DNA from 2 places in the Ralstonia sp. 110700041-2 genome. Region 2 is predicted to be linked to the other one. Evidence: riboswitches for the same ligand, from Rfam matches in the RefSeq annotation. Region 2 holds a riboswitch; the other holds the start of a gene.

Region 1 (10,824 bases), on a different contig from region 2:
GCCGGAAGGGATGTCCGGCACAACACCAGGCCCAGCGCGGCGCCAAGCGCAATCACGACAAGTTGCGCGTAGACGGTCGTCAACGCGCCAAGCACGGCGATGCTGAGTACCGCGATGCCTGCGCGCTGCCAGTCTGGACAGAGCTTGCGCGCCATGTCCCACACGGCCTGCGCCACCACAGCAACGGCAACCAGCTTCAAACCGTGGATCAGGCCCGCGCCAAACGGGCCGCCGAGGCTCGGCGCGAGCATCGCAAATGCCAGCAGCAACAAGACGGAAGGCAGCGTAAAGCCGCACCACGCCGCCAACCCGCCGCGCCAGCCGGCCCGGAGCAGGCCGACGGAAAACCCGACCTGGCTGCTGGCAGGCCCCGGCAGAAACTGGCACAGCCCGACCAGATCGGTGAATGTTGCGTCGTCCAGCCAACGGCGGCGCTCCACGAACTCGCGGCGGAAGTAGCCGATATGCGCGACAGGGCCGCCGAAGCTCGTGAGGCCCAGCTTGAGAAAGACCGCCAGCACTTCCATGGCAGAGCCCGCTTGATGTGTACGGGACGGTGTGGCGGAAGCGGTCATTGGCGCGGGATATCGACGTTTGAGAAACCCGTATTAGAACATTGCCGCCATGGCTTGGAAGGCAACTAAAGTGGCAGGATAGGCATCGCCGTCACCGCCATTGGACTCTGCCGGGTATCCCATCATGCACTTTGCCCACACCATTGGCGCACAGCGCCATGTGTTCAACGATCTCAAGACGCTGCTGGCCAAGGCCAGCCCGTCGCGTTCGGGCGACTATCTGGCTGGCTTGGCAGCCGCCAGCGAAGGCGAACGCATGGCCGCGCGCACGGCGCTGGCGGATGTGCCGCTGTCGGTGTTTCTCAACGAAGCGCTGGTGCCCTATGAAGACGACGAGGTCACGCGCCTGATTCTTGATCGGCACGACGCGCAGGCCTTCCAGCCGATCGCCTCGCTCACGGTGGGCGAATTCCGCAACTGGCTGCTCCTGCATGAGACCGACAGCCAGACACTGGCAAGCGTCGCGCCCGGCATCACGCCGGAAATGGCCGCCGCGGTCAGCAAGCTGATGCGCAACCAGGATCTGATCGCCGTGGCGCGCAAGTGCCGCGTGGTCACGCGCTTTCGCAACACCATCGGTTTGCCGGGCCGGTTGTCGGTCCGGCTGCAACCCAACCACCCGACGGATGATCCCAAAGGCATTGCTGCGTCGATCATCGATGGCCTGCTCTATGGCTGCGGCGACGCGACCATCGGCATCAACCCTGCCAGCGACAATCTCGGCGCCATCGTTTCGCTGCTGCAATTGGTTGACGAACTGCGCAATCGCTACGCCATTCCCACGCAGTCTTGCGTACTGACGCACGTGACGAACACGGTGCGCGCCATTGACCAAGGTGCGCCGGTCGACCTGGTGTTCCAGTCGGTGGCGGGCAGCGAACAGGCCAACGCGGGATTCGGCATCAGCCTCGCCTTGCTGGCCGAGGCCCATGACGCCGCGCAGAGCCTGGCGCGCGGCACGGTCGGCAACAACGTGATGTATTTCGAGACCGGCCAGGGCAGCGCGCTGTCGGCCAACGCACACCACGGTGTGGATCAGCAGACCATGGAAGCGCGCGCGTATGCGGTGGCGCGGGCGTTCTCGCCGCTGCTGGTCAATACGGTGGTCGGCTTTATCGGGCCGGAGTATCTGTACGACGGCAAGCAGATCATCCGCGCTGGATTGGAAGACCACTTCTGCGGCAAGCTGATGGGCCTGCCGATGGGCTGCGACGTCTGCTACACCAACCACGCCGAAGCCGATCAGGACGACATGGATACGCTGCTCACGCTGTTTGGCGTGGCGGGCATCCATTTCATCATGGGCGTGCCGGGCGCTGACGACATCATGCTGAATTACCAGAGTACGTCGTTCCATGACGCGCTCTATCTGCGCGACATGCTGGGGTTGCGACCCGCACCGGAGTTCGAGGCGTGGCTACAAAGCATGGGCATCGTCGATGCTGCCGGCCGCCTGCAAGACGCCACGGCGCGGCAACCGCTGCTGCAGTTGGCTCACGCACTGTGAATTCCGTGGGGAAGCCAGACATGCCGAAACACACCCTCGTCCAGCTGAATCCGTGGGCGCACCTGCGCGCCTTTACCGACGCCCGTATCGCGCTGGGCCGCGCCGGCAACAGCCAGACGACCGACGCCGTGCTGGCGTTTGGCGTGGCGCATGCCCAGGCGCGCGACGCCGTGCACCTGCCGCTCGATAGCGCAGCGGTGGCGGCCGCACTTGGTGAAGCGGGCTTCACGGTGGTGACCGCGCACAGCGCGGCAGCCGATCGCGCGGAATACCTGCGCCGTCCCGACCTTGGCCGCCGCCTTGACGAGGCCAGCCGCGCAAGACTTGGCGCGTTGCGGCCAGCGCAGCCGTTCGACGTTGTCTTCGTGATTGCCGATGGGCTCTCCGCATTGGCGGTGCAAAGCCATGCAGTGCAGCTGCTATGCAGCGTGCGTGAGCGTCTGCCGGCCGGATGGTCGATCGGGCCAGTTGCCATCGCCGAGCAGTCCCGGGTTGCGCTGGGGGATGAGATCGGTGCACTGCTGGGCGCGCGGCAGGTGGTGATGCTGATCGGTGAGCGGCCAGGGTTGAGTTCGCCTGACAGCCTAGGCATTTACCTGACCTACGCGCCGTGCGTTGGCCGCTCCGATGCGGAGCGCAATTGCATCTCCAATGTGCGGCCGGCAGGTCTGACCTATGACCAGGCAGCGACCCGGCTGGTGTTCCTGCTCAACGGCGCGCTGGCGCTGGGCCGCAGTGGCGTCGACCTGAAGGACGACACGCCGGCCGTTGCCTACGGGGCAGCCCGACTTGCCGAACGTCACGACCCATGACACACTCCCTCCCGCTGCCCACACCGGCAGCACGCAGGCGCGGCTGACGCACCAACGACAGCTGCAACACGCCGCAGGAGAGACCGGGCTCAACGCACACGCGCGCAACGCCCGGCGCCGATGGAGCAACCACCCCGGAAACTCTCAGGCAAAAGGACTGTGGCGTCGACTGCGAATCTGGAGAGAGGCGTGCACGCGCGCGCCCACCGAAGGGGAAGGCGCCAGCGCTGCTGACGCCCAAGCTCTCAGGTCCCGAGACAGATGGGGTGAGCCGACCGGATCGTCCGGTCATGACATCACTCCATAGGGACCGCCATGACGCACATCGTCATCGTCGGCGCCGGCATATCCGGCGTCACCACTGCTTACACGCTCTCGCAACTCGGTTATCAGGTCACGGTACTCGACCGCCACCTGTATCCGGCCATGGAAACATCGTTCGCCAACGGCGGGCAGCTTTCCGCCAGCAACGCTGAAGTCTGGAACAGCACTGGCACGCTGCTCAAGGGCATCAAATGGATGCTGCGCAACGATGCCCCGCTGCTGCTCAATCCCAAGCCCTCGTGGCACAAATACTCGTGGATCGGCGAGTTCGTGGCCAGCATCGCGCACTACCGCCGCAACACCATCGAAACCACACGCATGGCCATCGAGGCACGCAAGCATCTGTTTGCGATGGCGGAACGCGAGCAGATCGATTTCGACCTGCAGAAGCGCGGCATTCTGCACGTCTATCACGACAAGGCCAGCTTTGCGGCAGCAGGCAAGGCCAACGCCCTGCTCGTCGCCGGCGGCCTTGAGCGCCACGCCGTGAGCCCCGAGGAGATTGCCGCCATTGAGCCGACGCTACGCGGCAACTACTACGGCGGCTACTTCACCGAATCCGACGCCACCGGTGACATCCACAAGTTCACGCGGGGCCTCGCGCAGGCCTGCGAAAGGCGCGGCGTGCGCTTCATGCAAGGCGTGGATGTGCGCGATGTGCAAACCACTGAAGGCGGCGTCCGCCTCCTGCTGCAGACCACGCTGGATGACCGCCTTTCCACCAGTGCGGCGAATATCGTTCAGGACCTTGCCGCCGATGCGATGGTCGTCTGCGCGGGCGTGGGCAGCCGGCATATCGCGCAACTGGTGGGCGATCGCATCAACGTGTATCCGGTCAAGGGTTATTCGATTACGGTGCACCTGGACGATGAAGCCAGCGTGCAAGGCGCGCCGTGGGTCAGCCTGCTGGATGAGAGCGCGAAGATCGTGACAAGCCGCTTGGGCACTGGCCGGTTCCGCGTGGCCGGCACGGCGGAGTTCAATGGCTACAACCGCGACATCCGCGCCGACCGCATCGAACCCCTGGTGGCCTGGACGCGCCGCAACTTTGCGATGGGCACGTCGCGCGTGGTGCCCTGGGCCGGCTTGCGCCCGATGATGCCGGACATGATGCCGCGCGTCGGCCGTGGCAGGCACGCGCGCGTGTTCTACAACACAGGCCACGGGCACCTCGGCTGGACGCTGTCCGGCGCCACTGCCGCGATGGTGGGCGACGTGATCGCGCGAGATTGCCCGGTGCATTGATCGCAGAAAACGAAAAAGCCCGCCGGGACGCTGGCGGGCTTATTCATTGCGAGAACGATCCAAGCGATCAGAACTTGTGTCGCACGCCCAGCATCACGCCCAAGCGCGAGTTGTTGCCGTACAGGTTGCCGGAGTTGTTGAACGCGGCGGCGCTGTCCAACGCCACCCAACTCCCCTGCAGATGCGTGTAGTCCACCTCGGCATACACATCGGTGCGCTTGCTGAAGGCGTAGTCGAGCATGCCGGCGGTGGTCAGGCGCTTGCCGCTGGAATCGAGGTGCTTCATCCAGTCGTACTGCACGGTGCCGATGAAGCTCAGTGCGCCGGAGATCGGCACCTTTGCGCCCACATAGGCGGCCTGGTTCTTGTAGTCGGCCACGTCGAGGCGGCTGTTCGTGTAGCCGAGGTACCACGTGGCAATCGAGGTATCCAGCTTGCCGCCAAAACCCCAGACCGTCTGCTTGCTGGCAAGCGCCGCCGGCACCGCGCCGAAGAACGCCGACGACACATCGCGCGTGACCTGGTACACCGCGCCCACTTCAGCCGACCCCATGCTGTAGACGATCGAGCCGGCGCCGGCCGAACTCTTGCTGAAGCTGCCGGCCGCCTCCCCAAACGTCCATGCACCGGCAAGCTGCAGGCCGCCAAACGACTTGATGTATTTGACCGTGTTGTCGTAGCGCAGGCCGGTGTAGTTGCCGCCCTGATAGCCGACGATGGAGTTGTTGGCAAACGCCATCGCCTCGTACGAAGACAAAACCTCGTGTGCCAGCGTGTATTGCCGGCCGAGGTAGAGCTTGCCGTAGTCGCCTTCCAGGCCCACCACCGCGGTGCGTCCGAACAGTCGCCCGCCCTGCTGGCTGCCGCCGGTATCGGGGAAGAAGCCCGATTCCAGGATGAACATGGCCTTGGTGCCGCCACCCAGGTCTTCGGTGCCACGCAGGCCCCAGCGGCTACCGGTCAGCACGCCGTCCATCATCTGCAGATTGCTGTTGCCTGCCGCGTTTTCGTGCGTGCTGTAGCGGATGGTGGTGTCGATCAGCCCGTAGAGCGTGACACCGCCGGTGGTTTGCGCTGCCGCTGGCAGGCTCGTGGCTCCGAGCACCAATGCGGCAATCATTGTCTTGTTCATGGCTCCCTTGTCTCCTCTTTGATGTGATGGGGATGGATCTGCAACGGCTGCCCGCGCAGCCGTGGTGTTGCGTGGATAACGCCCACGGCCGCACGACCGCGAGCGCCAAAGTCTTCGTGACTCAGTGGTCAGCCGTATTGGTGGTGGTGCGGCTCAGTTGCGCCTGTACGGCCATGCGCACAGCGGCGTTTGCCGCGCCGTAGCCCAGGTAGCCGTTGCGCTGGACAAGCTCGAAGAAGAAGCGCTCGCGAAAGGGCTCGGTGTAGGTGTGCAGAAAATCGCCGTGCGGGTCGCGGTCGTAGAGCAGACCATCGTCGTGCAGGCGGGTGAGCAGCGCATCGTCCAGCCCCAGGCGGGCGGCAACGTCGTCGTAGTAGTTCTCTGGCACGTGCTGCAGGTGGGCGGCGCCTCGGTCGATGGCCTCAATGGTTTCGAACAGCCGCTCGGTGCGGAAGGCAATGTGATGCACGCCCGAGCCCGCGTAGGCGGCAATGAACCGGCCGGTGGCGGTGCGCCCGCTCTCCGATACGTTGAGCGGAATCCGCACGTTGCGGTCGGGGCTCACCATCGCACGGCTTTTGACTAGGCCGTACGGGTCGGCAATCTCCTGTTCGGGTTCGGCTTCCATGCCGAAGATGGCCCGGTAGAACAGCACGAAGCTGTCGAGCCGATGTGCGGGCAGCGCGTGCGCGACGTGGTCGATTGATGCCAATCCCGCTGCATCGTCCTGTATGCCAGGATGGAGAACGAAATCGCTTTCGTAGATGCTGCGATCGGCTTGGCGGTCGTCGATCAGATAGAGCAGCGTGCCATCGGGGGCCCGCAGCGCGGGAATGCTGCGTTCGGCAGGCCCCACCGGCCCGCGCCACTCCTGGGCGCACAGCACACGTGCGCGTGCCATGGCGCGCTCGGCGTCGTCCACCTTCAGGCCGATCGCGCAGACAGACGGCCCGTGCAGCTCGAAATGCTCCGACGCCGCGCTGTCCTGCTCCATGTTCAGGATCACGTTGACGCGGCCTTGCCGATACAGGTCAACGGCCTTGGAGCGATGGTGCCCGGCAAAGGCAAAACCCAGCGCACGCAGGCGCGTTTCAAGCTCCCGCCCTGCCGCGGCATCCACGGCAAACTCCAGGAAGTCCACGCCTTCAAATTGAGCTGCGGCCGGCAGTTCTGCCCCGCCCGCTTCGGACTCCAGCCAGAGTAGTGAACGCATGCCATCCAGCGCCGTGAGCCGCGCGGGCGCGGAGCGGAAATCGTCATTGAAGACTTCGAGCGACAAGGGCCCGGTATAGCCTGCAGCAAGCAAGTCGCGCGCAAAGTCCGTCACCGGCAGGTCGCCCTGCCCCGGGAAGTTACGGTGATGCCGGCTCCAGGACAGTACGTCCATCGACAGCCTTGGCGCATCCGCAAACTGCACGAAGAAGAGCTTGTCCGCCGGCACGTTGTGGAGGCCATCCAACGTGTCGCCCAGCGACAGCGTATGGAAACTGTCGAGAATCAGCCCGAGCGCCGGGTGGTCAGCCTGCTGCACGATTTGCCACGCTTGCCGCCAGGTTCGCGTGTGCCGCCCCCATGCCAGCGCCTCGTAGCCCACACGCAGCCCACGCCCGGCCGCAGCTTCCGCCATCTGGCGCAGATCGTCTGCTGCGCGCGCCGGGTCGTCGATGGCGATGTCCTGCACGTTGCTGCATACCAGCACCGTCTCGACGCCCAGTTCGGCCATCACGTCGAACTTGCGCTCGGCGCGCGCCAGGTTTCGGGCGAACAACTCACGCGGCATGGCTTCGAAGTCACGGAACGGCTGGTACAGCATGATCGCGAGCCCAAGGTCTGCCGCCATCTGGCGCACGCGGTCCGGCGAGCCGTCGAAGTTCAGCAGATCGTTTTCGAAGATCTCGATGCCATCAAAACCGGCAGCGGCCGCCGCCTCCAGCTTTTCAGGCAGCGTGCCGGACAGGCACACGGTGGCGATGCATTTGGGATAGCGCGCTGCGCGGAGCGAATTCATGGCGATGCGTTGTCTGACGATGCCCGCAGCGTAGGTGGCCACACCCCGCATTCACAAGCGGCATTCGCGCAACAGCGTGCGATCACCGTACAATCATGCGCACATATCGCTCGTTTTTAGGGTTATCGCCATGACGAAGGAACCGCTGAACCGGCGCGACTGGATCGCCGGGCTGGAAAAAGGGCTCGCGATCCTGGAGGCATTCGACCACGAGCACCCGCGGTTGACGCCCACCCAGGCCGCCGAGTTGACCGGCCTTACCCGCACAGCCGCGCGCCGTTACCTGCTGACGCTTGAACACCTGGGCTACCTCACCAGCGAAGGCACGCTGTTCAGTCTGACGCCGCGTGTGCTGAAGGTCGGCTGGTCGTACTTCGATTCGGCGCGCCTGCCGCGCACGGTGCAGCCGTTCCTGCAGCAGGTGACCGCCGCCGTGGGCGAGGTGGCATACCTCAGCGTGCTGGATGATTGGGAGCTCGTTTTCATTTCGCGCACCAGCACGAGCCGCGTCATGAGTACCGGCTTCGTGCTGGGGGCGCGCGTGCCGGCACCGCTGGCATCGGCGGGGGTGATGATGCTGGCCGCTCTGCCCGAGCACACCGTCCAGGCATGGCTGGAAACCTGTGTGCTGACGCCCTATACGCCGTACACGATCCTGCAGCGCGACCGGCTGCTCGATGAAATCCGCAAGGCCAGCCGGCAGGACTACGCCGTGGTCGAGCAGCAACTGCAGATTGGCGTTCGTGGGGTGGCGGTGCCGCTGCGCGATCGCCATGGCAACGTGATCGCAGCGTTGAGCGTGAACATGCAGGTCGGTGCGGAAACCACCGAGCACGCCTTGCAGCGTGTTCTGCAGGTGCTGCAGGACACCGCCCTTTCGATCATGCGCGTGCTGTAGCGCGCCACGCACCTTCGTTGCACCAGGACGCCATGCTTTGACACACGTACGGACTCGGAGAAACCCTTGAGTCGTGCGTTATTCGCACCATATTGTGCGATTATCGAACGAATTCAACGGGCGATCGCTTGTGCGTCGCCCCGGCGGCGGACTACGCTGCGTTGCGTGTACAGACGGCCCTTCATCGAACGCATCGCACGATAGGCCGCACAGATAAAACCGGAGACAACCATGACCGCAGCCCCTGCCCACGAGCCCTTGGGCAAGCACCAGTCGAAGAAAGCCGCCGCCAGCGGCTGGATCGGCTCGGCGCTCGAGTACTACGACTTCTTTATCTACGCCACCGCAGCGGCGCTGATCTTTCCGCAGATCTTCTTCCCCAAGGGCGACCCCAAGACGGCCATCATCGCCTCGCTTGCCACGTACGGCGTGGGTTACATCGCGCGGCCGATCGGGGCGTTCGTGCTGGGCCATCTGGGCGACACGCACGGGCGCAAGAACGTGCTGCTCTGGTGCATGTTCCTGATGGGTTTTTCGACCATTGCCGTGGGCTTGCTGCCCACGTACGACCAGGTTGGGCTGTGGGCTCCCACGTTGCTGGTCATCATGCGGCTGATCCAGGGGTTTGCCGTGGCCGGGGAAATTTCGGGCGCCAGTTCGATGATCCTGGAGCACGCACCATTTGGCCGGCGCGGGTTTTTTGCGAGCTTTACGCTGCAAGGGGTGCAGGCGGGCCAGATCCTGGCGGCTGCCGTGTTCTTGCCGCTGGCGCACTACATGCCGGCCGACCAGTTCAACAGCTGGGGCTGGCGCATTCCGTTCCTGCTGAGTTTCGTGGTCATCATCGCGGGCTACGTCATCCGCCGCGAAGTGCACGAAACACCGGCGTTTACCGCTGAGCAACAGCAACAAGGCCGCCCGCGCTCGCCCGTGATCGACGCTTTCAAATACAGCACACCCGACATGTTGCGCGTGGTCTGCATGGCGCTGATGAACGTGATTCCGGTGGTGGCGACTATCTTTGGGGCCGCCTACGCGGTGCAGCCGGCTTACGGCATCGGCTTTGCCAAAGACATCTACCTGTGGATTCCGGTGGTGGGCAACATCGTTGCCGTGCTGGTCATTCCGTATGTTGGCGACCTGTCCGACCGCATCGGCCGCAAGCCACCGATCGTGCTGGGCTCGCTGCTCGCCGGCGTGCTTGCGTTTGCGTATCTGTATGCCATCAGCATCAAGAACGTGCCGCTGGCCTTTGGCATGTCGATCCTGATGTGGGGCGTGGTCTATCAGGGCTACAACGCGGTGTTCCCGAGCTTCTATCCGGAGCTGTTCCCGACGCGCACCCGTGTATCGGCTATGGCGATTTCGCAGAACATCGGCACCGCAATTACTGCCATGCTGCCGGCCCTCTTCACCGCCGTGGCACCGCCGGGAGCCACCAACATCTGGCTGACCGTGGGCGCCATTGCCTTTGGCGTAACGGTGATTGCCGCCGTGGCCGCCATGACCGCTCGTGAGACGTACCGCATCCACATGGACGACCTGGGTCAGCCAGCCGCCCAACCCGTCGACAAGGCAGAATATGCCCGCCAGCGGGCCGGAGCCCTCGCTGCCTGAAACACCCCTGCCCTGAACCATGATTTCTGGAAAAACCACCCTCATCGCCCACATCGGCTACCCGACCGAGACGTTCAAGTCGCCGATGATCTACAACCCCTGGTTCGAGCAAAAAGGCATCGATGCCGTTGTGATGCCCATGGGGGTCAAGGCAGAGGATTACCCGCAGAGCTTCGCGTCGATCTGCCGTTTCACCAACCTGCGGGGCGCGCTGATCACCATGCCGCACAAGGTCACCACGGTGGAGTTGGTCGATGAAGTCACGCCGGCGGTGCGCATTGCCGGCGCCTGCAATGCGGTGCTCAAGCGCGATGACGGCACGTTGCTGGGCGACCAGTTCGACGGCGCCGGCTTCGTGCGCGGCGTGCTGCGCAAGGGGCGCCAGCTGGAAGGCGCGCGCGTGCTGCTCTCGGGCGCCGGCGGTGTCGGCTCGGCGATTGCCGCGTCGCTGGCGGCGGCCGGTGTGGGCGAGTTGGCCCTGTACGACACGCGCGCAGAATCCGCCGAATCGCTCGGCCGACGTCTACTCGAGCACTACCCCGCGCTTGCGGTGCGTACCGGATCGAATGATCCGGATGGCTTCGATGTGGTCGTCAACGCCACACCTGTCGGTATGAAGGACGATGATCCTCTGCCCTTCGACGCCGCCCGCATCGCACCGAGCTGCTTCGTCGGCGAGGTCGTCATGAAATCCGAGTACACGCCG
Region 2 (10,824 bases):
GCGCACGTGATCGTCCGGCGTGAGCGACATGCCGCGCAGCACGGCCAGCTCGCCTGCGTCGATGCGAGCGTAGTACGCGTCGAGATCCTTTTCGTTCTGCGCATACACATCGCCCACGCGGCTGATGGCGGACACGCCAAACGCCAGCATGTCGCAATCGGCGTGCGTGGAATAGCCCTGGAAATTGCGCTGCAGCCGCCCTTCACGCTGTGCGACGGCGAGTGCATCGTCAGGCCGCGCAAAGTGATCCATGCCGATGTAGACATAGCCTTCGGCGACGAGCCGCTCGACCGTCATGGCGAGCAAGTCGAGCTTTTCGTCGGCGGTAGGCAGCGTGAGCATGTCGATGCGGCGCTGCGCCTTGAACAGGTGCGGCAGATGCGCATAGCTGTAGACGGACAGCCGATCGGGCGCCATCTCCAGCACGCGATCCAGCGTGGCGTTGAAGGTTTCCGTGCGCTGATATGGCAAGCCGTAGATCAGGTCGAAGCTGATCGACTCGAAGCCCAGCCGGCGCGCGGTGTCGACCACGCGACGTGTCTCTTCCACGCTTTGGATGCGGTGGACCGCGCGCTGGACGTCGGGGTCAAAGTCTTGGATGCCCAGGCTTGCGCGGTTGAAACCGATCTCGGCCAATACTTCGAGCGTGGCGTCGTCGGCATGGCGCGGGTCGAGTTCGACGGAGATCTCCCCATCGTTGGCCACGTCGAAATGCTCGCGCGTGGCGGCCATCACGGCACGCATTTCGTCGTGCGCAAGAAAAGTCGGCGTGCCGCCGCCCCAATGCAACTGCGTCACGCGGCGCAGTGGGCCGATCTGGTTGGCGACCATCGCCATCTCGCGGGCGAGCGTTTCAACGTACCGTGCGCTGCGGGAGTGATCCTTTGTGATGACCTTGTTGCAGCCGCAGTAGTAGCAAAGGTTCGCGCAGAACGGCAGGTGCATGTACAGCGACAGCGGCGCATGCAGCGCGGGCGCGATCGCGGCGCGGCGGTGCAAGGCGTCGAGGTAATCGGCGTTGCCGAATTTGTTGTGAAAGCGGTCGGCCGTTGGGTACGAGGTGTAGCGCGGGCCGTGCGTATCAAAGCGCTGCGCGAGCGCGCGCACCTGCGGCGCCGACCAGCGGAAGGCGGTGTCATTTGCGGCGGACGGATTGTCGGCCGGCTTGGCGAACGGAAACATGGGGGCGATCGTTGTGGGGGCGATGCCTCATCCTAAAACTGCGATGTGGGCGCCGCGTTGATGTGTGTCAACGTCCGTCAACGCCTGTTCAAACGCGCCTCACCCTCCGTTGGGAGGGCCCCAACTTCACCGATCTGTCATGTTCTGCCCCCTAACATCGGCGATCGGCGCCAAGGGCTCGTCGCCCGTCGTACGCAGGCCGTCAAAACAACACAACAGCACAGGCCGTCGACTCGTCTTTTGGGGGAAGCACCATGTGGCAGAGACTGGCACGCCGCGGCGCGTGCGCACTGGCCTGGGCGGCCGTCACGCTGACGGCGCATGCGCAAGGCACGTCGTTCGTCGTGGGGCAACTGATCGAGCGCGGCGCAGACCAGGCCGACTATGCGCGCGACTTCATGGCGGGCGCCAAGGTGGCTTTCGATGCAGCCAACCAGAGCGGCGGCATCAAGGGCCGGCGCATCAGCCTCGTCCGGCGCGAGGCGGCGCTCAACGAAGCCATCCCGCAGGCCGTTGACATGATCGAACGCGACCATGTCGAGTTGCTCTTTGGCGTAAGCGAACGCTTGCTGCCGGTGCTGGCAGCGTCTCCCGAGATCGCACGGCGCAATGTGCCGTTGCTCGCCCCGCTCTCAGGTGCGACGTCGACCGCCGACAACGTTTTGTTCATCCGCCCCGATTACGACCACGAAATCGTCGCCGCGCACAACCGGCTGCGGCAGTTCGGCATGCGGCGGATTGCACTCGTCACGGCAGCGGGCTTCGATCCGCAACTCGGGGTGCGTCTGCGTGGCTCGATCGCCAAGGGAAATGCTGCCGAAACGCTGGACCTTTACACACTTACCGGAGACCCGGCCGAGCTTGCGGCCCGCATCGCGCCGACAAAGCCAACAGCGGTGATCATCGCCGGCGACACGCTCACCTACGCCACCGTCGGACGTGCGCTGGCGCAGCAGGGCTGGTATGGCTTTCTGGTCGGGCTGTCGTCCGTCAACCCTCAAGTGGCGCGCGAAATCCTGGGCTCCGGCTACAGCGGCGGCATGCTGCTCGCCCAGACGGTGCCAAACCCGGCCAGCGGCGTCACCAAAGTCGCGCGCGAGCATATGGCGCGGATGAAGCAGTTTCTGGATGAACCGCCTTCCGCTGCGACGCTATCGGGGTATATCGCCGCGGTGTATTTGATTCAGGCGATGAATGCCGCGGGCGGCAAGATGACCGGCGTGGAACTGCGGCGCGCGTTGCAGACGCGCGTTGATGTGGGCGGGTTCACGCTGGATTTCACGCGTGGAAATCGGGGAAGCGAGTTTGTTGATCTGAATTACATTCAGGGAGCGGGGAATTGATTCTGGCTTGGTGGTCCGCCCTCCTTTCGTTCCCTGCCGGGACCGACTTACTTTTCTTTGTCTTGCCAAAGAAAGTAAGCAAAGAAAGGCGCGCCCGAGATGGCGACTTCCCCTTGAATTTGTGTGACCGTGCGGGGAAGGAGGCAAACTCGCTGCGCTCAGACAAGCCTCCTTCCTTTTCCAGCCCGCTCACAAAAATTCAAGGCGCCATCAAGGGCTCAACGTCAAAAGAGAAAGGCCAACCCGTCGTGAGGTTGGCCTTTTCGTTTGGGCTTGCGCCCCGAGGGTGTGGCTTTTGTCCTTTGACTTTCCTGCCCTAGATGGCGCCTTCAATTTTCGTAAGCGGGCGGAAAAAAGGCGGGGAACTGTCTGAGCGCAGCGAGTTTTCCCCGCCTCCGCCCGGTTACGGAAATTGAAGGAATCTTTCGCCATCTCGGGCGCGCCTTTCTTTGCTTACTTTCTTTGGCAAGACAAAGAAAGTGAGTCAGCCCCGGCAGGGGATGAAACAAGGGATGCACCAAAACCAAAAACCAAAACCCCCTCACGAAGCCACAGGTTTCTTAGCCGCCAACAACCCCTTCAACGCCCCCAACCGATCCTTCGGCGACATCGCCGGCATGGTGTCCTCCGGCGTCGGGCCGGCATCTTCCCCAAGCTTCATCTCGGCGATATAGCGCGACGGCTCACACACCACCGTCTCTCTCGCGCGCTTGCGCTTCTTGCACCAGCTGATATGCAGGCTGCGCTGTGCCCGCGTGATACCCACATACATCAGCCGCCGTTCTTCTTCGATCTTCTCGTCGGTCAACTCATCGTCTTCGCGGCAGTGCGGCAGGATGCCCTCTTCCACGCCGACCAGGAACACGTGCGGATACTCCAGCCCCTTGCTCGCATGCAGCGTGGACAGGCGCACCGCATCCGGGTCCTCTTCCCGGCCTTCGAGCATGCTGATCAGCGCGATGGTCTGCGTGAGTTCCAGCAGGTTCTTGCCGGCGTCCATCAGGCCATCGGCATTGTCGAAACCGGTGGCGTCTTCTTCGCTTTCCTTCTCCGGCTTGGTGCCCTTGCGCTTGAGCCAGTCGAGAAACTCCAGCACGTTGGTCCACTTGTTCTGGGCCTGGCGCTCGTCATAGGTGTCGTACAGGTAGGCCTCGTAATGGATGCCTTCCATCATCTCGTCGAGCAGCGTGGCAGCAGGCTCCTTGGCGGCGCGGTCCGACAGCCGCACGATGAACTCGCAGAACACGCGCAACGGCTCAAGCTGGCGCGGCGCAAGCTGTGCTTCGATACCACCCATCATCGCCGCCTCGAACAGCGACACCTTGGCCTGCCCCGCAAACGAACCCAGCACTTCGAGCGTCGCATTCCCCACGCCGCGCTTGGGTGTGGTGATGGCGCGGATGAACGCAGGATCATCATCCGCGTTGGCAATCAGGCGCAGATACGCGCACAGATCCTTGATCTCGGCCTTGTCGAAAAAGCTCTGCCCACCCGAGAGCACGTACGGAATGCGCTCGCGCCGCAGGATCTGCTCGAACAGACGCGCCTGGAAGTTGCCGCGATACAGAATCGCGTAATCCCGAAACTGCGCGCGGCGCTCGAACTTGTGGGCGGACAGCTTGAAGACGACGCTCTCGGCCTCGTGCTCCTCGTCATTGGCGCTCGTCACGTTGATCGCGTCGCCCATGCCGTGCTCGCTCCACAGCGTCTTCTCGAACAGCTTCGGGTTCTGTGCGATGACCGCGTTGGCGGCATTCAGAATACGCACCGTGGAGCGGTAGTTCTGCTCCAGCTTGATCACCTTCAGGTTCGGGAAATCCGTCTGCAGCAGCTTGAGGTTGTCGAGCGTGGCGCCCCGCCAGCCATAGATGGCCTGATCGTCGTCGCCCACCGCCGTGAAGGCCGGCGCACGCAAGTGCGAGCCCCCCGCCAGCAGCTTCAACAGTTGATACTGGCAAGCGTTGGTGTCCTGGTATTCATCGACGAGGAAGTAGCGCAGACGGTTCTGCCACTTCAGGCGCACCTCTTCATTGCGCGCGAACAGCTCGGCGGGAATCCGGATCAGGTCGTCAAAATCCACCGCCTGATACGCATGCAGCGTCGCCACGTAGTTGCGGTAGACGAGCGCCGCCTGGTGATCATCAACATTGTTGTTGGCGAGCGCCTCGGCAATCGCGGTGTCCGGATCGACGAGACCGTTTTTCCACAGCGAGATCGTGCTCTGCACGCGGCGGATCAACTGCTTGTCGGTGGTCGCCAACTGCTCCTGGATCATCCCGAAGCAGTCGTCCGAATCCATGATCGAGAAGCGCGGCTTCAGGCCCACGTGCTCGGCTTCGGTCCGCAGGATCTGCACGCCCAGCGAGTGGAACGTACAGACCGTCAACTGCTTGATGGGAATGCGCTTGCCGTCTTCGCGCGTCTTGCCGTCCATCAGCTTGGCCACGCGCTCCTGCATTTCCTTGGCCGCCTTGTTGGTGAACGTGACGGCGGCGATGTGACGCGGCTCGAAGCCCTTGTCGAGGATCAGGTGCGCGATCTTCTGCGTGATCACGCGCGTCTTGCCCGAGCCCGCCCCGGCCAGCACCAGGCATGGGCCGTCGAGGTAATGCACACCTTCGGATTGGGCAGCATTGAGCCCGTGGGCGAGACCGGAAGACATGGGAACAGGCGGAAGAAAAAGCAGGCGGGAACGACAGCGGAGGGCGATGGTAGCACGGCGCGTTTGCATCGATTGAGCCGATGAAAAGCCGTTTGCCGGGGCGCTGTCGGAGGTGCCAATACCGCACCGCACGCGTTTGCGCCCCTCGCTTTGCTTCCGGCCGTTACACCGCTTACGCCCCGTTACACGATGGCGGTCAGCCCGGAGCCAAAACGTGCCGTTATGGACGGGACAGCGGCTGAATCGGTCAGCCGCCCACCGGAGGAAGAAACCATGAACCGCATCGCCAAGATCCTGGCCGTAACCGCCGTCGCCCTGTCCGCCACCACCGGCGCCTTCGCCCAGACGCAATGGCAAAAGGACCACCCGCGCCGCGCCGAGGTCAACCACCGCCTCGCCAACCAGAACAAGCGTATCCACAACGAAGTGAAGGAAGGCGAAATCACCAAGGGCCAGGCGCGCCAGCTGCACAAGGAAGACCGCCAGATTCGCCAGGAAGAGCGCGACATGGCCTCGCAAAACGGTGGGCACATCACCAAGCAGGAACAGCGCACGCTGAACCAGCAGGAAAACCAGGTCAGTCGCCAAATCGGCAAGTAAGTCGAAGCAACACCAACCAACAGCCGCACTCCGGCCACACGCTTTGGGTTGGCGGCCCCGCCAGCGCCCCGAAGGTGTGGCCGTTTTTGGCTGTGTGGCTGCCAAAATGCGCCATCGATTTGTCCTGATTGACAATCCCATCCCCCTTCCGTAAATTCCGCCCATCCATCCGGGAGAGCGTGCCCGCCGTACACGGCAAGGCGCCGCCGAAGGGGTAGCACCCGAAAACTCTCAGGCATCCAGGACCGGGCGGATCGGCGGACATGCGTCCGACCGCACTCTGGAGAGCTGGCGCCGCACGACCACTGCGGGCGCCCACCGAAGGGGCTCACGAACGGCGCGCACCGCTATGCGCCCCGCTTCGCAATCTCTCAGGTACCAAGGACAGAGGGGCCATCTGCGCAGCTTGTTGATCTTCATGGCGTCACCATGAGGCATCAGGCTGCGCGGGTGGCCTTTTTGCTTTTCTGGTCCCGAATAACGCGCCGCGCCCGGCCACAGTGGCGGCGCCTCTGCCGAGAGATTCCATGACGCTCCAACACACGCCGCTCAATGCCATCCACCGCTCGCTGGGCGCCCGCATGGTCGACTTTGGCGGCTGGGACATGCCCGTCAACTACGGCTCCCAAATCGAAGAGCACCACGCCGTGCGCCAGGACGCCGGCGTCTTCGACGTCTCGCACATGTGCGTGGTCGACCTCACCGGCGCGCGCGTGCGCGACTTCCTGCGTGGGCTGCTCGCCAACAATGTCGACAAGCTCCAGACGCCCGGCAAGGCGCTCTACAGCTGCATGCTGAACCCCAAGGGCGGCGTGATCGACGATCTGATCGTCTACTTCTTCCGCGAAGACTGGTTCCGCTTGGTGGTCAACGCAGGCACCGCCCCGACGGACCTGGAATGGATCGTCGCGCAGAACGCCGCCGCCGGCACCGACGTGACGATCACGCCGCGCCGCTCCGACAACAACGCGGGTGCCGAGCCACTGGGCATCCTGGCGGTGCAGGGCCCGAACGCGCGTGCCAAGACCTACGCCGCGCTGCCCGGCTCGCAGGCCGTGGGCGACGCGCTGAAGCCGTTCAACGCGGGCTTTGTGACCGTGGAAAACGTGGGCGAGATCATGGTGGCCCGAACCGGCTACACCGGTGAAGACGGTTTCGAACTGGTCGTGCCGGCCGCGCAGATCGCGGGCGTGTGGGAGCGCCTGCTGCAGGCCGGCGTGCGCCCGGCAGGCCTCGGCGCGCGCGACACGCTGCGCCTGGAAGCCGGCATGAACCTCTACGGCCAGGACATGGACGAGCACGTCTCGCCGCTCGACGCCGGCCTCGCCTGGACGGTCGACCTGCAAAGCGAACGCGACTTCACCGGCAAGGCCGCGCTGCAAGCCGGTGGACAACGCGAACAGTTCGTCGGCCTGATCCTGCGCGACAAGGGCGGCGTGCTGCGCGCCCACCAGAAAGTCATCACCGCCGCCGGTGACGGCGAGATCACCAGCGGCACGTTCAGCCCGAGCCTGTCGCTCTCCATCGCACTGGCGCGCCTGCCCAAGGAGGTGCCCGTCGGCACCGACGTGCAGGTCGAAATTCGCGACCGCAAGTTGACCGCGACTGTGGTTAAACTGCCGTTCGTGCGCAATGGCAAGGCGCTGGTCAGCTGAACACCGAATCTGCATTCCCCCATACCCATCTTCCGGAGAAACCTTTCATGAGCAACGTCCCCGCCGATCTGAAGTACACCGAACACGACGAGTGGATCCGCGTTGAAGCCGACGGCACGCTGACCATCGGCATTACCGACTTCGCGCAGGAACAGCTCGGCGACATCGTCTTCCTGGAGCTGCCGGAAGCCGGCCGCGCCGTCGCCAAGGACGAAGCGATTGCCGTGGTGGAGTCTGTCAAGGCCGCTTCCGACATCTTCGCCCCGGTGGCCGGCGAGATCGTCGCCAACAACGCAGATGCCGCGGGCGCGCCGGAATCCGTGAACGCAGGCGCCTACGACGCTTGGCTGTTCAAGATCAAGCCGGCCAACGCCGACGACGTGAACGCCCTGATGTCGGCTGCTGATTACGAAGCCAAGATCGGCTAAGCCGGTCCTCCGGCCGGTGCGCGCGCCCTGACCTGCGCTGCGCATCGGCCATTGCTTGCATCGCCTGAATTTCGAGCCCTTGCCATGAACGCTCCGCACCCCGCTTCCTCGGCGCTTGCCGCCGAACGCCCGACGTTGGCTGACCTGGAGGCGCGCGACGCCTTCGCGCACCGCCACATCGGCCCGTCTGCCGACGAGCAGACCGCCATGCTCGGCACGCTGGGCTACACCAGCCGCGCCGCGCTGATCGACGCCGTGATTCCGCCGGCCATCCGCCGCCAGGACGGCATGCCGCTGGGCGAATTCACGCAGCCGCTGACCGAAGAAGCGGCGCTTGCCAAGCTGCGCGGCATCGCCGGGCAGAACCGCGTGGTCAAGAGCCTGATCGGCCAGGGCTATTACGGCACGCATACGCCAGGCGTCATCCTGCGCAACATCCTCGAGAACCCTGCCTGGTACACGGCGTACACGCCGTATCAGCCGGAAATCTCGCAGGGCCGCCTGGAAGCGATGCTGAACTTCCAGCAGATGGTGATCGACCTGACGGCCATGGACATCGCCAATGCGTCGATGCTGGACGAAGCGACCGCCGCAGCTGAAGCCATGACGCTGCTGCAGCGCATTGGCAAGTCGAAGTCGACCGTGTTCTTCGTGGCGGACGACGTGCTGCCGCAAACGCTGGAAGTCGTGCGCACGCGCGCCGAGCCGATCGGCGTGCAAGTGGTGACCGGCCCGGCGGCCGATGCGGCCAAGCACGACGCGTTTGGCGTGCTGCTGCAATACCCGGGCGCCAACGGTGCGCTGCTGGGCGATCTGGCGACGTACCAGGCCCTGACCGATGCCGTGCACGCCGCCGGCGGTCTGGTCGTAGCCGCCGCCGACCTGCTGGCACTCACGCTGCTGGCCGCGCCGGGCGAATGGGGTGCAGACGTCGTGATCGGCAACACGCAGCGTTTTGGCGTGCCGTTCGGTTTCGGCGGCCCGCACGCCGGTTACATGGCCGTGCGCGATGCGTTCAAGCGCTCGATGCCCGGCCGACTGGTCGGCGTGACGATCGATGCGCAAGGCAATCCGGCCTACCGCCTCGCACTGCAAACGCGCGAACAGCACATCCGTCGTGAGAAGGCGACCTCGAACATCTGTACCGCGCAGGTGCTGCTGGGGGTGATGGCATCGATGTACGCCGTCTACCACGGCCCGCAAGGCCTGAAGCGCATCGCCCAGCGCGTGCACCGCCTGAGCGCCACGCTGGCCGCCGGCCTGCGCGCAATCGGCTACACGCTGGAATCCGACGCCTTCTTCGACACGCTGACCGTTGTCACTGGCCCGCGCACCGCGAACCTGCACATCGCAGCACAGGCGCACGGCATCAACCTGCGCCAGATCGACGACGCACGACTGGGCATCTCGCTGGACGAGACCGTCACGCGCGCCGACGTCGTGGCGCTGTGGGAAGTCTTCGCGCATGCCGCCCACGCCGCCGCACCGGACTTCGACCAGACCGAAGCGGGCGTGGCCGATGCGTATCCGGCCTCGCTGGTGCGCCAAAGCGCGTACCTGACGCACCCGGTGTTCAACGCGCACCACTCGGAGCACGAAATGCTGCGCTACCTGCGCAGCCTTGCCGACAAGGATCTCGCGCTGGACCGCACGATGATCCCGCTGGGCTCGTGCACGATGAAGCTCAACGCCACCGCAGAAATGCTGCCGGTGACGTGGCCCGAGTTTTCGAACATCCACCCGTTCGCACCGGCCGACCAGACCGTCGGCTACCGCGAGATGATCGACCAGCTCGAACAGATGCTGTGCGCCGCTACCGGCTACGCCGCCGTGAGCCTGCAGCCGAACGCGGGTTCGCAAGGTGAATACGCCGGTCTGCTGATCATTCACGCCTACCACGCCAGCCGTGGCGAAGCGCACCGCAACGTGTGCCTGATCCCATCGTCGGCGCACGGTACGAACCCGGCATCGGCGCAGATGGCCGGCATGCAGGTCGTTGTCGTGGCGTGTGATGAGCGCGGCAACGTCGATCTGGCCGATCTGGAGAAGAAGGCGGCCGAGCACAGCAAGAACCTCGCGGCGATCATGATCACCTACCCGTCCACGCACGGCGTGTTCGAGGAAGGCGTGAAGCGCGTCTGCGAAATCGTGCACAGCCACGGCGGCCAGGTCTACGTGGACGGCGCCAACATGAACGCCATGGTCGGCACCGCCGCACCGGGCCACTTCGGCGGCGACGTCTCGCACCTGAACCTGCACAAGACGTTCTGCATTCCGCACGGCGGCGGCGGCCCGGGCGTTGGTCCGGTGGCCGTGGGTGCGCACCTCGCGCCGTTCCTGCCCGGCCGCGCGGCGTCGGGTGAAGATGCCAGCCAGAACATCGGCAACGTGTCGGCGTCGGCATTCGGTTCGGCGTCGATCCTGCCGATCTCGTGGATGTACATCGCCATGATGGGTGCCGCCGGCCTGACCGCCGCCACCGAGACGGCCATCCTGTCGGCCAACTACGTGGCCAAGCGTCTCGCGCCGTACTACCCGGTGCTGTACACGGGCGCGCACGGGCTGGTAGCGCACGAGTGCATTCTCGATATCCGTCCGCTGCAGAAGGAATCGGGCATCAGCAACGAAGACATCGCCAAGCGCCTGATGGACTTCGGCTTCCACGCGCCGACGATGAGCTTCCCGGTACCGGGCACGCTGATGATCGAGCCGACCGAAAGCGAGCCGAAGGTGGAACTCGACCGCTTCATCGACGCGATGATCGCCATCCGCGGCGAAGTCGACAAGGTGATCTCGGGCGAATTCGACCGCGAAGACAACCCGCTCAAGCACGCGCCGCACACCGCAGCCGTGGTGATGGCCGATGACTGGTCGCACAAGTACACGCGTGAGCAGGCCGCCTACCCGGTGGCATCGTTGCGCGCACGCAAGTACTGGCCGCCGGTTGGCCGCGC

Evidence for each region. A riboswitch is a leader RNA that binds a small molecule or an ion and turns the genes downstream of it on or off. The one in region 2 is predicted to bind glycine.
Region 1: linked by a shared signal. The riboswitch ahead of ACUXH0_RS24515 (D-amino acid dehydrogenase) and the one ahead of gcvT (glycine cleavage system aminomethyltransferase GcvT) in region 2 are both predicted to bind glycine.

What each region holds. Positions count from the first base shown of each region.
Region 1 covers NZ_JBSFAI010000020.1:63,950-74,773, reverse strand. Annotated here, with positions in the region: gene chrA (chromate efflux transporter) at 1-575, opposite strand, end outside; gene ACUXH0_RS24525 (ethanolamine ammonia-lyase subunit EutB) at 700-2,082, shown strand; gene eutC (ethanolamine ammonia-lyase subunit EutC) at 2,103-2,894, shown strand; glycine riboswitch at 2,959-3,064, shown strand; gene ACUXH0_RS24515 (D-amino acid dehydrogenase) at 3,210-4,463, shown strand; gene ACUXH0_RS24510 (porin) at 4,531-5,595, opposite strand; gene ACUXH0_RS24505 (bifunctional sugar phosphate isomerase/epimerase/4-hydroxyphenylpyruvate dioxygenase family protein) at 5,717-7,603, opposite strand; gene ACUXH0_RS24500 (IclR family transcriptional regulator domain-containing protein) at 7,734-8,501, shown strand; gene ACUXH0_RS24495 (MFS transporter) at 8,733-10,118, shown strand; gene ACUXH0_RS24490 (shikimate dehydrogenase family protein) at 10,138-10,824, shown strand, end outside.
Region 2 covers NZ_JBSFAI010000004.1:168,228-179,051, reverse strand. Annotated here, with positions in the region: gene hemN (oxygen-independent coproporphyrinogen III oxidase) at 1-1,182, opposite strand, end outside; gene ACUXH0_RS07580 (ABC transporter substrate-binding protein) at 1,437-2,525, shown strand; gene ACUXH0_RS07575 (UvrD-helicase domain-containing protein) at 3,067-5,187, opposite strand; gene ACUXH0_RS07570 (hypothetical protein) at 5,461-5,787, shown strand; glycine riboswitch at 5,948-6,045, shown strand; glycine riboswitch at 6,058-6,185, shown strand; gene gcvT (glycine cleavage system aminomethyltransferase GcvT) at 6,315-7,442, shown strand; gene gcvH (glycine cleavage system protein GcvH) at 7,490-7,870, shown strand; gene gcvP (aminomethyl-transferring glycine dehydrogenase) at 7,955-10,824, shown strand, end outside.